One region of the Streptomyces sp. NPDC050264 genome, then DNA from elsewhere that is predicted to be linked to it. Evidence: riboswitches for the same ligand, from Rfam matches in the RefSeq annotation. Region 1 holds a riboswitch; the other holds the start of a gene.
What was found. Region 1 has a riboswitch for cobalamin ahead of AB0J02_RS25390 (ribonucleoside-diphosphate reductase subunit alpha). Riboswitches for the same ligand answer to the same signal wherever they lie in the genome.

Region 1 (7,655 bases):
CGAAATGTCCGATGCGCCGAAAAGCGCGCCACAAGGTGCGCAAGAAGTGGGAAGACCGGTGGTGACACCGGTCCGCGTCGTCATCGGACTGTGCCTCGTCGCGCCGTTCGTGGCGATGCTCTGGGTCAGCTCCTACGCCAAGATCGACCCGACCTTCATCGGTATCCCGTTCTTCTACTGGTACCAGATGCTCTGGGTGCTCATCTCGACGGCGCTCACGATGATCGCGTACAAGCTGTGGCAGCGTGACCAGCGCGGCCGCAAGGCATCGGCATCCGCATCGTCCTCGGGGAGCCAGCGATGAACGGCGGCGTCAACGGTGTCGCGCTCACCGTCTTCATCATCTTCTTCGTGGCCGTCACGGTCATGGGCTTCCTCGCCGCGCGCTGGCGCCGGTCCGAGAACGACTCGCTGGACGAATGGGGCCTGGGCGGCCGCTCGTTCGGCACCTGGGTCACCTGGTTCCTGCTCGGTGGCGACCTCTACACGGCGTACACCTTCGTCGCCGTCCCCGCGGCGATCTACGCGGCGGGCGCGTCCGGCTTCTTCGCGGTGCCGTACACGATCCTGGTCTACCCGCTGATCTTCACGTTCCTGCCGCGCCTGTGGTCGGTCTCGCACAAGCACGGGTACGTCACGACGTCGGACTTCGTGCGCGGCCGCTTCGGCTCGAAGGGCCTCTCGCTGGCCGTCGCCATCACCGGCATCCTGGCCACGATGCCGTACATCGCGCTCCAACTGGTCGGCATCCAGGCCGTGCTCGACGTGATGGGCGTCGGCGGCGGCGAGGGCACCAACTGGTTCATCAAGGACCTGCCGCTGCTGATCGCCTTCGGTGTGCTCGCGGCGTACACGTACTCCTCGGGCCTGCGGGCCCCCGCGCTGATCGCGTTCGTCAAGGACGGCCTGATCTACATCGTGATCCTGGTCGCCATCATCTACATCCCGATCAAGCTGGGCGGCTTCGACGACATCTTCGCCGCGGCCGGCAAGAAGTTCGAGCAGCTCAATCCCGCGACAGGGAAACCCGTCGGGGCCCTCGCACCCGGTGAATCGGGCACGTGGACCTACGCGACCCTGGCTCTCGGCTCGGCTCTCGCGCTGTTCATGTACCCGCACTCGATCACGGCGACCCTGTCGTCCAAGAGCCGCAACGTGATCCGCCGCAACACCACGATCCTCCCGCTGTACTCGCTCATGCTGGGCCTGCTCGCGCTGCTCGGGTTCATGGCGATCGCGGCCGGGATCAAGGTGCAGAACGGGCAGTTGGCGATCCCGCAGCTCTTCGAGAACATGTTCCCCGACTGGTTCACGGGTGTCGCCTTCGCCGCCATCGGTATCGGCGCGCTGGTCCCGGCGGCGATCATGTCGATCGCCGCGGCGAACCTCTTCACCCGCAACATCTACAAGGACTTCATCAAGCCCGACGCGACGCCCGCGCAGGAGACCAAGGTCTCCAAGCTCGTGTCGCTGCTCGTGAAGGTCGGCGCGCTCGCCTTCGTCCTGACCATGGACAAGACCGTCGCCATCAACTTCCAGCTGCTCGGCGGCATCTGGATCCTGCAGACCATGCCGGCGCTGGTGGGCGGTCTGTTCACGCGCTGGTTCCACCGGTGGGCGCTGCTCGCCGGCTGGGCGGTCGGCATGGTCTACGGCACGCTCGCCGCGTACGGGGTCGCGTCGCCGACGCAGAAGCACTTCGGCGGCTCCTCGGACGAGATCCCCGGCATCGGGGAGATCGGCTACATCGGTCTGACGGCGTTCGTGATGAACGTGATCGTGACCGTGGTCCTGACCTTCGTCCTGAAGGCCGTGAAGGCTCCGGAGGGCGTCGACGAGACGTCGCCCGCGGACTACACCGCCGACGCCGGCGACAAGGGAGTACAGGTGGAACTGCCCACCGTCGGAGCGGGCGGCCACTAGCGGCCGTCCCCCGCCTCCCGAAGGACGGGCCCCTCCCTTGCGGAGGGGCCCGTCCCTTTATCGTGACCCAGCACCTTTCGCACCACCCGCCCCGGAGGAATCATGACCGCCCCCATCGTGCTCGACAGCGACCCCGGCATAGACGACGCCGTCGCGCTGCAATACCTGCTCGGCACCGGGCTGTGGGACCTCAAGGCCTACACGACCGTCGGCGGCAACGTGCCCGCGACGCAGACCTTCCGCAACGGGCGGGCGCTCGCCCGGGCCTTCGGCATCGACGGCGACATCACCGTGCACCGGGGCGCGGGCCGCCCGCTGACCCGCCTTCCGTACGCGGCCGCCGGCGAGTTCCACGGCTCCACGGGACTCGGCGCCGAGCGACTGCCCGACTCGGCCGTGCCCGAGCACACCGAGTCCTCGGCGCAGGCGCTGCTCCGGCTCTCGCGCGAGTACGAGGGCGAGCTGACGGTGTGCGCGACGGGCCCGCTCACCAATGTGGCGCTCGCCCTGAGCGAGGACCCCGACTTCGCCCGGCGTGTGAAGCGGCTCGTCTTCATGGGCGGGGCGGCCGAGATACCCGGGAACATCACGCCCGTCGCCGAGTTCAACGCGTGGGCGGACCCCGACGCGGCGGACCTCGTCGTCTCCTCCGGCATTCCGTACACGATGGTCGGGCTCGACGCGACGCACGGCTGGCGGTTCGGGCCCGCGGAGCTGGCGACGCTGGAGGCGGCCGGTCCCGGCATGGAGCTGACCGCACGGCTGATGCGCTTCTACCTCGGCGCCTACGAGGAGGCCGGAGGCTCCCCCCTGCACGACCCGCTCGCCGTCGGCGTGTGCGCGGACGAGTCGTTCATCACGGCGGCCGAGGGCACCGTCGTGGTGGAGTGCGCGAGCGAACTCACCCGCGGCAAGACGGTGTTCATCCCCTACGACTCCGATTACCCCCGCGAGTACTACACGGAGTCGCCCCTGGTGAACGCCCGCGCCAAGCATCGCGGCCGGGTCGCCCTGGGCACCGGCCCGCGTAACTTCACAGAGGATTTCGTGGCCACGCTGCTGAAGCGGCCCGCGGCCGTGTGACTCCCACCGTGGGGCCCGGTCGACACAAGATGTGGGCCTGCCGCGATGGCCCGGCACAACATGTATGCTCGCTCTCGCTGCAGCCGCAGGGGAATCCGGTGCAAATCCGGAACTGTCCCGCAACGGTGAACGTATGCGCCCAAAGTGGCGCCCGCGTGAGTCCGACGACCTGCCGCAGCACACCCGGGCCGTCCGGCCCGGGTGTCGACGACGTCCGGGCCTCGCGGAATGGGCCGGTGACGACGGCGCCCCGTGCGCGCCGGAGCCACTCCTTCCCGCAGGCCCCGAGCCGAGCGAGGGAGAGCCCCACGTGACCATCGCGCCGCCCGCCGAACCGGTCTCAGCCGCACCGCAAGACGCTCCGGGCACCGCGCTGCTGCGCACCCTGACCGAGCTGACCGCCGACCTCCGGGGCGCCGACCCCGGCCGGGTGGCCGCCGCAGCGCTGCGCGGCCGCAGCGCCCGCGCCGACGAGGCCGAGCTGCGCGAACTCGCCACCGAGGCCGCGGCCGGGCTGATCTCCGAGGACCCGGTCTACTCCCGGCTCGCCGCCCGGCTCCTCACGCTCTCCATCGCCGCCGAGGCCGCCTCGCAGGGCGTGACCTCCTTCACCGGGTCCGTCGCCGTCGGCCACCGCGAGGGCCTGATCGCCGACCGCACCGCGGAGTTCGTCCGCGTACACGCCGCGCGCCTCGACGCGCTCATCGACACCGCGGCCGACGACCGCTTCGGCTACTTCGGTCTGCGCACCCTGCACAGCCGCTACCTGCTGCGCCACCCGATCACCCGCGCGGTCATCGAGACCCCGCAGCACTTCATGCTGCGCGTCGCGTCGGGTCTCGCGGAGGACGACAGCGCCCGCGCCGTCGACGAGGTCAGCGCGCTGTACGGCCTGATGAGCCGCCTGGACTACCTGCCCTCCTCCCCCACCCTCTTCAACTCGGGCACCCGGCACCCGCAGATGTCGAGCTGCTACCTCCTCGACTCCCCGCTGGACGAGCTCGACTCGATCTACGACCGCTACCACCAGGTGGCCCGGCTCTCCAAGCACGCCGGCGGCATCGGACTCTCGTACTCCCGCATCCGCAGCCGGGGTTCGCTGATCCGCGGGACGAACGGGCACTCCAACGGCATCGTGCCGTTCCTGAAGACCCTGGACGCGTCGGTCGCCGCCGTGAACCAGGGCGGCCGCCGCAAGGGCGCCGCCGCCGTCTACCTGGAGACGTGGCACTCCGACATCGAGGAGTTCCTGGAGCTGCGCGACAACACCGGCGAGGACGCGCGCCGCACCCACAACCTGAACCTCGCGCACTGGATCCCCGACGAGTTCATGCGCCGGGTCGCCGAGGGCGCCGACTGGTCGCTGTTCTCGCCGGCCGACGTGCCGGAGTTCGTGGACCTGTGGGGCGCGGAGTTCGAGGCCGCGTACAAGAAGGCGGAGGCCGACGGGAAGGCCCTGAAGACCATCCCCGCCCGTGACCTGTACGGCCGCATGATGCGCACGCTCGCACAGACCGGCAACGGCTGGCTGACGTTCAAGGACGCCGCGAACCGCACCGCCAACCAGACGGCGGAGCCCGGCCACACCGTCCACTCCTCGAACCTGTGCACCGAGATCCTGGAGGTGACGGACGACGGCGAGACCGCCGTCTGCAACCTGGGCTCGGTCAACCTCGGCGCCCTCGTGGACACGGCCGCCGGCGACATCGACTGGGAGCGGCTCGACGAGACCGTCCGCACCGCCGTCACGTTCCTGGACCGCGTCGTCGACATCAACTTCTACCCGACCGAACAGGCGGGCCGCTCCAACGCCCGTTGGCGGCCGGTCGGCCTCGGCGCGATGGGCCTGCAGGACGTCTTCTTCAAGCTGCGCCTGCCCTTCGACTCGCCGCAAGCCAGGGCGCTCTCGACGCGGATCCAGGAGCGCATCATGCTCGCCGCGTACGAGGCCTCGGCGGACCTCGCCGAGCGCAACGGCCCGCTGCCCGCCTGGGAGAAGACCCGCACCGCGCGCGGCGTCCTGCACCCCGACCACTACGCCGACGCCCAGCTGACCTGGCCGGAGCGGTGGGCCGCGCTGCGGGAACGTATCGCCGCCGTCGGCATGCGCAACTCGCTGCTCCTCGCCATCGCGCCCACCGCGACGATCGCCTCGATCGCGGGCGTCTACGAGTGCATCGAGCCGCAGGTCTCCAACCTGTTCAAGCGCGAGACGCTGTCGGGCGAGTTCCTCCAGGTCAACGCGTACCTGGTCGACGAGCTCAAGCGGCTCGGCGTGTGGGACGCGCAGACCCGGGAGGCGCTGCGCGAGTCCAACGGCTCGGTGCAGGGCTTCACCTGGATCCCGGACGACGTCCGTGACCTCTACCGCACCGCGTGGGAGATCCCGCAGCGCGGCCTCATCGACATGGCGGCGGCGCGCACCCCGTTCCTCGACCAGGCCCAGTCCCTCAACCTGTTCCTGGAGACGCCGACCATCGGCAAGCTCTCCTCGATGTACGCGTACGCCTGGAAGTCGGGCCTGAAGACGACGTACTACCTGCGTTCGCGCCCCGCGACGCGCATCGCCCGCGCGGCGGGCCGCTCCACCGTCCCCGTACAGACCGTGCCCGAGACCGACGCGGTCGCCTGCTCCCTGGAAAACCCCGAGTCCTGCGAGGCCTGCCAGTAATGTCCGACACCACCCCCGCCACCGGGAAGAACCTCCTCGACCCGGGCTTCGAACTGACCCTGCGCCCCATGCGCTACCCGGACTTCTACGAGCGCTACCGGGACGCCATCAAGAACACCTGGACCGTCGAGGAGGTCGACCTCCACTCGGACGTCACCGACCTCGCGAAGCTGTCGCCGGGCGAGCAGCACATGATCGGCCGGCTTGTCGCGTTCTTCGCGACGGGCGACTCGATCGTCTCGAACAACCTGGTGCTCACGCTCTACAAGCACATCAACTCCCCCGAGGCGCGGCTCTACTTGAGCCGCCAGCTCTTCGAGGAGGCCGTGCACGTCCAGTTCTATCTGACGCTGCTCGACACCTATCTGCCCGACCCGGAGGACCGCGCGGCGGCCTTCGACGCGGTCGAGGAGATCCCCTCCATCCGCGAGAAGGCCGAGTTCTGCTTCAAATGGATGGACTCGGTCGAGAAGCTCGACCGCCTGGAGACCCAGGCGGACCGCCGCCGCTTCCTGCTCAACCTGATCTGCTTCGCGGCGTGCATCGAGGGCCTGTTCTTCTACGGCGCCTTCGCCTACGTGTACTGGTTCCGCTCGCGGGGCCTGCTGCACGGCCTGGCGACCGGCACCAACTGGGTCTTCCGTGACGAGACGATGCACATGAGCTTCGCCTTCGACGTGGTCGACACGGTGCGCAAGGAGGAGCCCGAGCTCTTCGACGACGCGCTGCAGCAGCAGGTCACCGACATGCTGCGGGAGGCGGTCGAGGCCGAGCTGCAGTTCGGGCGCGACCTGTGCGGGGAGGGGCTGCCGGGCATGAACACCGACTCGATGCGGCAGTACCTGGAGTGCGTCGCCGACCAGCGCCTGCAGCGGCTCGGCTTCGCGCCCGTATACGGCTCCGAGAACCCCTTCTCCTTCATGGAGCTGCAGGGCGTCCAGGAGCTGACCAACTTCTTCGAGCGGCGGCCCTCGGCGTACCAGGTCGCGGTCGAGGGCTCGGTCGGCTTCGACGAGGACTTCTAGGACGACGAGTCCTAGGCGACCTTGGTGAACTCGGCGCGGCGGGACCGGAGTTCCGTGTCCTGCCGTGCCTGCCGTGCCTGCTCCGCCCGCCGGATCTGCCGGTCGACGCGGCGGTCGTGCGCGGCTCCGTACAGGGACGGGGCGGTCAGGAGAAGGAAGACGAAGAGGACGGTGAGGTAGTTCATCGCTGCGTTCATGTCCTCTACTCTCCCGCCGCCCGGCCCCGCCCGGCAGTGGCAGTCCTGTCACTGACCCTCGAATTACTGCCAGTTCTGCGGCACACTGGCGGACATGCTGAAGAACGTGGCCGCAGTGCTGCTCGACGGTGTGCACCCCTTCGAACTCGGCGTCGTCTGCGAGGTGTTCGGCCTCGACCGGGGCGACTCGGGCCTGCCGGTGTACGACTTCGCGGTCGCCTCCGTGGAGGGCCCCTCGCTCACCACCCACGTGCCAGGTATGACGGTCTCCACCCCGTACGGCCTGGAACGTCTGGAGGAGGCCGACCTCATCACGATCCCCTCGGCGGGGCGACGGTTCGACAGCTACCCGCCGGAGCTGCTCGACGCGCTGCGCCGGGCGGTAGACCGGGGCGCGCGCGTACTCAGCCTGTGCGCGGGGGTGTTCGTGCTCGGCGAGGCCGGGCTGCTGGACGGCCGCCGGACCGCGGTCCACTGGCGGTACGCGCGCGATCTCGCCGTCAGATATCCGCGCACCCGGGTCGACCCCGATGTCCTGTACGTCGACGAGGGCCCGGTCATCACCTCCGCGGGCACGGCCGCGGGCATCGACGCGTGCCTGCACATCGTGCGCACCGAGCACGGCGCCGAGGTGGCCAACGCGATAGCCCGCCGCATGGTCGTGCCGCCGCACCGCGACGGCGGCCAGGCCCAGTACGTGGAGCGACCGCTGCCGGCGACGCGCTGCGACACCGTCGGCGGTGTCCTGGCATGGAT
Region 2 (7,655 bases), on a different contig from region 1:
GTTGCTGGCCGCCGGAGAGCTGGTGCGGGAAGCGGCGGCGCACGGCGTCCCACCGCAGGCCGGCCAGGTCCAGCGCCCGGCCCGCGGCCGCTTTGCGCGCGTCCCGTCCGACGTGTGCGAGAGCGGCCAGTTCCATGAGGGCGCCTCCGGTGCGGCGGACCGGATCCAGGACGCTCTCCGGGTGTTGGGGCAGGTGAGCGGCGTACCCTGCCCGAGCGGTACGCCGTCGGTCGGGCGTCAGGGGCATGAGGTCCGTACCCGACAGCAGGACGCGCCCCGCCAGCCTGATGCCGCCGCGCGAAGCACCGAGGGCGGCCAGCCCCAGCGTGGTCTTGCCGCTGCCGGACGGACCGACGACAGCGACCACGGTCCCCGCGGGAACGGTCAGCGTGACGTGGTCCAGCAGAGGGTGCGGCGCTGCGTCCGCGCAGGCGGAGACGTCCAGGATCTTCAACAGCGGCTCGGTCACCGGCTTCTCCTCCTGCGGGCCAGGGTGCGGTCGACGAGCAGGTTGCTGCCGACACACAGCGCCGTCAGCAGGCCGGCGGGTACCAGGACGGCGGCGGGCTGCGTGAACAGGGCATCGCTGTTGCGCTCGATGAGAACGGCCCAGTCCGGTGAGGAGGCGGGCAGGCCCAGGCCGAGGAAGTTCGCGGAGGCCAGTAGATACAACACGACGGAGAACCGGCCGGCCGCGTCCGTGGCCAGTGGTGCGGCCAACTCCCGTGCCAGATGCCGCAGATGGATGTACGCCCAGCCGCGGCCCTGCATCCGCAGTGCCTCGACGACCGTACGGGCGCCGGGGGCAAGTGCGGCTCCGCGGACCAGGCGGGCCACGGCCGGTACCTGGAGCAGTCCGGCGACCGTCAGCAGCCAGTACCAGTCGCGGTGGCCCGTCGCGGCCAGGGTCATCAGCACCAGTAGCCCGGGGAAGGCGAGCAGCAGGTCCAGGGTGCGCATCACCGTCTCGTCGAGGGTGCGCCGCGGCCCGGCGGCCAGCAGGCCCAGGGGTACTCCCGCGATCATGCCGATCAGGAGGGCACCAAAGGCGCTTCCCAGCACCGAGGCGCCACCGTGCAGAACGAGTGACAGCACGTCCCGCCCCAGGACGTCGGTACCGAGCGCATGCCCTCCGCCGGGCGCTTGCGAGGGCAGCGCGTCCTCCCGCGGAGCCGTGTCCCCGGCCACCCACGGACCGATCAGAGCCGTCGCCACCGGCACCGCGAGGAGGACCAGAGCGGTCCAAGGGCGGCGGGCCCGATCCCTGCGCAGGCCGGTGGTCACGGGCAGGGGCGTCATGGGGCCATCTCCCGTCGCGGTGCCAGGCGGTGGGCGACCAGGTCACCGGCGAGGTTCACCACGACCGCGGTGCCGGTGAACAGCAGCGCGTACGTCTGCACTTGTGGGAGATCGCGGTTCTGCACCGCCTCGACGAAGCCGTTGCCGAGTCCGCGGAATCCGAAGACGGCCTCTACGAGGACGGCGCCGCCCAGCAGTCCCTCGACACAACGGGCGTACTGCTGGGCGGCGGGGCCGAGGGCATTGGGCAGCACGTGGCGGAGCACCACTGTGCGCTCGCGTACGCCGAGCAGTCGCAGGTGTTCGGCCACGGGACCGTGGCGCTCCCCTGCCACTCCGGCGCGTATCTGCCGGGCCAGATCGCACAGGTGCCGTGCGGTCAGTACGACCACGGGAAGCACCAGCACGGACGGCTCCCCGAGCAGCCCGGCGGTGTCCATGCCGACGGCGGTGGCGGGCAGCAGTCCCGCCGCCAGTGAGACCGACGCGACCAGGAGCAGCGCGAGCACGAACTCGGGCACGGCGTGCAGCAGAACCGTGACCGTGTTCAGGGCCCGGTCGAGGCGGCTGCCCTCCCGCAGCCCCGACACGGTTCCCAGCAGCGGTGCCAGCACGGTGACGAGGATCAGCGCGGGCACGCCGAGCAGCAGCGTCACTCCGCTACGGCGGCCGATGTCGTCGCCGACCGGCAGCCCGGTCGTCAGCGAGTGCCCCAGGTCGCCGGTGAACAGGTGGCCGAGCCAGTGCCCGAAGCGGGTCCAGGCCGGTTCGTCGAGGCCCAACTGCTGCCGCAGAGCCGCTACTTGTTCGGGTGTGCCGAGTTCGCCGCGCAGCACGTCGGCCGTGTCTCCGGGCAGGAGCGCGCCGACGGCGAACACGGCGACCAGCACCACCAGGCACTGCAGGAGCGCCAGCAGGGAGCGCCGCAGCACGTAGGCGCGCACGTCAGGTGAGGCGGACCCGGTCGAAGCGGGCCCAGTCGTGCGAGTTGGGCGGCGCGGCCCGCAGACCACTGACCGACCGGCTGATGGCGTCGTTGGCGTCGGAGAACGCCCACACCAGGAGCCCGGACTCGGCGCGGGCGATCTTCTGGGCGCGGGCGAGCAGGCTCAGCCGGTCCTGCTCGTCCCGGGTGGTACGGGCCCGGTCGAGCAGCGCGTCGAACTTCTCCGAGGCGTACTGGGTCTGGTTGCGGGCAGCCCCTCCCCGGACCCGCTGCTGCAGGAAGTCGGAGACGGGAAGGGTGGAGCTGGTGTTGAAGGCGGCGACGCCCTTGGTCCTGATCTCGCTGAAGTACGTGCTGGACGCGCGGGTGTTGGCGGTCAGCCTCAGCCCGATCTCCCGCAGGTTCCGTGTCATCAGGTCGGCCGCGGGTTCCCATGCCGCGTCGACCGAGCTGGTCTCCACGGTGAGGTGCAGCCCGTCCGCGCCGGCCTCCTTCACAAGCTTCCTCGCCGTGCCGACGTCCCGTTCCCGGGGCGCGAGGCCGTCGGGGTAGCCGCGCAGGCCCACGCCGAACAAGTCGTTGCCGACCTCGCCGTGCCCGGCCAGCGCGATACGGACCAGCGCCGGCCGGTCGATGCCCAGTTGTACGGCGCGTATCAGCCGTGGATCGGTGAACGGCTCACGGCCGGTGCGCAACAGGAGTTGCTGGGCGGTGGCGCGCTCGGCGGTCAGCAGGCGGGTCGAGCCGTCCTTCTTCAGCCGTTCCACCGAGGCGCCGGCCATGTCGGCCGCGTAGTGCACCTGCCCGGACAGCAGGGCGTTGAGCCGCGCGGACTCCTCGTTCGCGGGGACGATCTCCAGTTCGGCGATGTGCGGAGCGCCGTCCCAGTGGTCCGCCCAGCGCCGGTAGCGGGCGGTGCCGCCGGGGGTGAACGACACGTAGGTGAAGGGACCGGAGCCGATCGGCTCGCGGAAGTCCGTCGTCCCGGCGGGGATGATCTCGGTGCCGGGGCCGGCGAACACGGTGGGGAACTCGAAGTTCGGCGCCTTCAGGACGAAGACGACGGACCGGTCGCCGTCCGCCTTGCTCGCGGTGAAGTCGATCGCGGAGAGCAGCACCTGCGAGGGCGAGCCGACCTCGGGGCCGGCGGCGCGCCGGTAACTGTAGAGAACGTCCTTGGCGGTGACCGGCCTCCCGTCGTGGAACCGGGCCGCACGCAGCCGTACCCGCCACCGGGTACCGGACGCGTCGCTCTCCCAGGACTCCGCGAGCCGCTTGCGCACCGACATGTCGTCGGCGTACGTGCCGAGCGTGTCGTAGAGGGCCTTGGCGCGGGCCTGGTCGACGAAGTTCGGGGCGACGTGCGGGTCGAGGGTCTCCTGCGAGCCGCCCGAGGTGAACGCGGCACGGAACCTGTCGCCGCCTCCCCCGTCCTTCGCGTCGCCGCCGCAGCCGGTGAGCAGTCCGGACGCGGCGAGCGCCAGGGCTCCTCCGGCGGCCAGCACGCCTCGCCTGCCGGGTTCCGGCCGGTGCCCCGGCCCCGTCCGGGCATGCGTCGTCACAGTCGATCCTCTCCGGGGTGTCCTCGCCCCTGACGTCAGACCGGCGACGGGTCAGTCTCCTGGCTTCCGGATCGTCGCTCGCCTCCGCCTTCCCGCCCGCGTCAACGGGCAGTGGCGTGCGGGAGATTCGCTCCCCGGTCACAGTGGCGGGACCGCGCCGGAATCGCACCGGCTTCCTGGTCCCCGTCGCCTTGTGCCCTCATTGTGGCGTACGAGGTGAAGGGCGCGGGAACCCGGTCGCCCCGGGCACCGTTCGGCACGGGGACCGGGCCCCCTGTGCGCGCCTCTCGCGACTCGGCACACAATGTCGATCAGCACGGTCCGGAACGCAGGACCGAGCAGTACGACACGAGAGACCGGCGGTGGCCCGGCCCGCCCCGGAGGCCCGCGAGAGGAAGCACCACCCCATGACAGCGACGCACCTTTCCAACTGGCACGCCTGGCAGACCAGTTGGGACCGCCAGCAGGAGTGGTACATGCCCGACCGGGAAGAGCGCTTCAGGGTCATGGTCGACACGGTCGAGGCCGTGGCGGGCCGCACGCCGCGCGTCCTCGACCTGGCCTGTGGCACCGGCAGCATCTCGGACCGGCTGCTGCGCCGGCTCCCCGACGCCGACGTCACCTGCGTGGACATCGATCCGCTCCTGCTGACCATCGCCCGCGGCCACTTCGCCGGGGACGAGCGCGTGTCCTTCGTCGAGGCCGACCTGACCGACGCCGCGTGGACCGCACGCCTCCCGTATCCGTCGTACGACGCTGTGGTCACCGCCACAGCGCTGCACTGGCTCGACACCGAGCCGCTCGACCGGCTGTACGGCACCCTGGCCGGCCTGCTGCGCGAAGGCGGGGTGTTCCTGAACGCCGACCACATGAAGGACGAGTCCGCTCCCCGCATCAACGCCGCCCTCCACACGCTGCACACCGACCGCCGGACACACCAGCGCCGCCACGGAGCCCTGGACTGGGCCGACTGGTGGGGTGAGGCGGCCCGCGATCCCCTCCTCGCCGAGGCGGCGGCCGAACGTTTCGCGCTGCTCGGCGATCCTCGACAGCCTCGGACCGACCAGCCGCGGCGCGATCGCCCCACCTCGACCCGGTGGCACATCGAGACGCTGCTGCGCCAGGGGTTCACCGAGGCACGCCAGGTGTGGTGCTCGGCGAGCGACGCGCTGGTGGCCGCGCTCCGCTGAGCTTCCGCGGTCCTGCTCCATGGCGGCCCAGGCGTCCGCGACCATCCGGGCGACGTCGCCGCCCCGGCCATCCGGTGCGCCCTCGGCTGGTCCAGCGACGGGATCACAGCCCGCTCCGGTGAGCGCAGGCACCACACGGATCGTGCGGTTGCCGGAGAAATCAACCAGCCTGACAACCTGGGCGGAACCATGTCACCGCAGGCTGGCATGCAGCTCCGCAGGGCCGCCGTGCGTGTACCGCAGAGAGCGTGGTGCGCTGCCGTCGACGTCCGTCACGCCCAGCTGTGCGCCCAGTTCGGCGCCGATGAGCGCCCTGCCGGAAAGGTCCATGAGCTGGTCCGACGCATACAGTGCGGCGATGACCCGGGTCAGGGAGTTGTTGACGGTGGGGCGGCCGCGAAATGGTCGTCGGCTCGGGCCGATCGCAGCGCGATTCTCGTGACCTTCTGATCGGCTGTGCTGATCTCGATCGTGGCGAGGGGATGTCCTCCCGGCGCGATGAGGTACACCGGTTTGTTGTTGACGGTGAGTCGGCAAGCCGACTGAATGCGATCGCGGAAGCGCACGGTCTCGGTGGCGATGTCGACAGCACCGATGACGGCGGTGCGGGCTCCGCGAGGCAGGAGCGCAGCGTCGGCGTCGCGGACGCTGTCGGGCGCGAGCAGTTGGATCATTCTGCGCGTATCCCCGGTTCGGGCCGCTGTCAGGAAGGCTTCGACGATCTGCTGGTCCGGTCGGCTGTTCCGCTCCGAGGCGTGCTGGGCGCCGCCGAGGCGTTGTCGGGCCCTGCTGGCGTGTTTCTTGGCACTGGGCACTGTCCCGCCCAGCACGTGGGCAACTTGGTCGAACGGCATGGAGAACAGGTCATGCAGGACGTACGCGACCCGTTGGGACGGGGTCAACTGGTTCAACAAGACCATGAGCGCCCGGGAGACGTCCTCTGTGCGGAGGAGTGCTTCGTCCGCGGCCAGTTCTGCGGCCGGGATGGCGTCCGCGAGCAGCGGCGCTTGGTTGCGACGGCGTCGGGCACGCAGCTCGTCCAGGCAGACCCTGGCGGTGACGGTCGTGAGCCAGGCCGACGGGTTCTCGATCGATGGTGAGGATCGGGCGGTCATGACCCGCAACCATGCCGTCTGGACGGCGTCTTGGGCGTCATGGGCCGAGCCGAGCATGCGGTGGGCAGCCGACAGCAGATGCGGTCGTGCGGTCTCGAATTCTTCGACCGTGATCGGCATGGGTGTCACCTTTCCGGGCTTGCGGACGTCAGGACGGTCGGTTCAACCCGTTCCTGTTCGCATCCCGAGGAGATGACAACGTCATGAGCCTACAGATGGTGCGGTTCCGCACCGACAGCGGCACGGCTGCCGAGGTCCGGTCGCAACGTGCGAGGGTGTTCGCCGCCCTCCACGCGGCATCACCCCGGGGCGTGGTCCACACGGCGTACTCCAGTGAGTCGGGGCCGGACTTCATCCTGGCCCTCGAGCTGGAGGAGGCAGCGGAGAATCCGTTGGTGGGACTGCCGCAAGCCGCTCAGCTGCGAGACCTGATCAGCCGCGCCGTGGGAGCGCCGGTTCGACCGGAACCGTTTGTCGTCGTGGGGTCGTACCACTCGTGAGCCACGTACTGTTCATCGCCACTGTTGGGTGCGTCGTCGCGAACGCGTTCATTGCGGTCGCGGACTACGTGCGGGCACCGTTCGTGCTGGCGAACTCCGCAGAGGTTCGACTCCCGCCGGCTGCGGTGCCGTACCTGGCGACCCTCAAACTCGCGGGCGCTGCCGGCCTTCTTGTGGGGCTTCTCGGGGTCCGTTGGCTGGGCCTGGCGGCAGGAATCGGCTTGACCGCGTTCTTCATCGGCGCGGTCCTGGCGCACGTCCGCGCACGCGTCTTCCACAACATCGCTTTCCCGGGCGGCTACTTGCTCCTCGCAGTCGCCAGCACCAGCTTCTTCGTGGGCCAACTATGACCCACGCCAACGGCCCCCTCTCCGTGGAAGGTCGCCGCCGGTTGATCGATCGCTGCAAAGCGCGTCCGATTGCGCACATCGCCGCCGAGATGGGCATCTCGTGCGGCATCGAGGACCGGTCAAGCAGCCCGGGGCCGCCGTGCTTTCGCCAGTGGTCCACTCACTTGCATGCGCATGCGCGGGTGGACCCGGACGGCGTGCGGGCGAGGGCCGTCACCGACGCCATGCGCGTTTGCCGATCACCGGCCCGTACCGGCGGCTGGTCGCCGCGGTCGCCGTGTCGAACGAGCCGGGCCGAGGTCGGCGGCCTCCTGGAACAGGCAGGTGAGGCAGGCCGGCTTGCTCGTCTCGCCTCGATAACGGCCGGCGGCGGTCCTGGCCCAGCCGCTGCCAGAGTCGAAAACGTGTGGCTGGAGGGTTACCACGGAACGTGTGGGTTGTCTCCACGTGATCGAGAGTGTGGGCGGACGAGTTGTCGCCGATGGATACGTACTCGCTGAGCTCCTGGGCCGTGGCGGTATGGGCACTGTGTGGCGCGCCTGGGACCATCTTCTGCAGCGTGCCGTAGCCATCAAGGACCTGCACGCCGTCGGGTACGGGCAGGAACAACAGACGTCGATGCGGCGTGTCTTGTCCGAAGCGAGGGCGATCGTCTGAAGGTGCGCGGCCCATTACCGCCCGCTGAGACCGCAC

Region 2: it holds a riboswitch for cobalamin, as region 1 does, so the genes downstream of both, AB0J02_RS12120 (ABC transporter substrate-binding protein) here and AB0J02_RS25390 (ribonucleoside-diphosphate reductase subunit alpha) in region 1, are expected to answer to the same signal.

What each region holds. Positions count from the first base shown of each region.
Region 1 covers NZ_JBFAKV010000014.1:202,385-210,039, forward strand. The annotation lists gene AB0J02_RS25375 (DUF3311 domain-containing protein) at 5-304, shown strand; gene mctP (monocarboxylate uptake permease MctP) at 301-1,923, shown strand; gene AB0J02_RS25385 (nucleoside hydrolase) at 2,026-3,006, shown strand; cobalamin riboswitch at 3,064-3,198, shown strand; gene AB0J02_RS25390 (ribonucleoside-diphosphate reductase subunit alpha) at 3,317-5,677, shown strand; gene AB0J02_RS25395 (ribonucleotide-diphosphate reductase subunit beta) at 5,677-6,702, shown strand; gene AB0J02_RS25400 (hypothetical protein) at 6,714-6,899, opposite strand; gene AB0J02_RS25405 (helix-turn-helix domain-containing protein) at 6,994-7,655, shown strand, end outside.
Region 2 covers NZ_JBFAKV010000006.1:60,874-68,528, reverse strand. The annotation lists gene AB0J02_RS12135 (ATP-binding cassette domain-containing protein) at 1-469, opposite strand, end outside; gene AB0J02_RS12130 (ABC transporter permease) at 466-1,299, opposite strand; gene AB0J02_RS12125 (ABC transporter permease) at 1,296-2,243, opposite strand; gene AB0J02_RS12120 (ABC transporter substrate-binding protein) at 2,245-3,807, opposite strand; cobalamin riboswitch at 3,860-3,988, opposite strand; gene AB0J02_RS12115 (class I SAM-dependent methyltransferase) at 4,215-4,997, shown strand; gene AB0J02_RS12110 (hypothetical protein) at 5,190-5,327, opposite strand; gene AB0J02_RS12105 (sigma-70 family RNA polymerase sigma factor) at 5,366-6,232, opposite strand; gene AB0J02_RS12100 (hypothetical protein) at 6,316-6,612, shown strand; gene AB0J02_RS12095 (DoxX family protein) at 6,609-6,962, shown strand; partial or broken gene AB0J02_RS12090 (IS481 family transposase) at 6,959-7,063, shown strand; partial or broken gene AB0J02_RS12085 (serine/threonine-protein kinase) at 7,493-7,655, shown strand, end outside.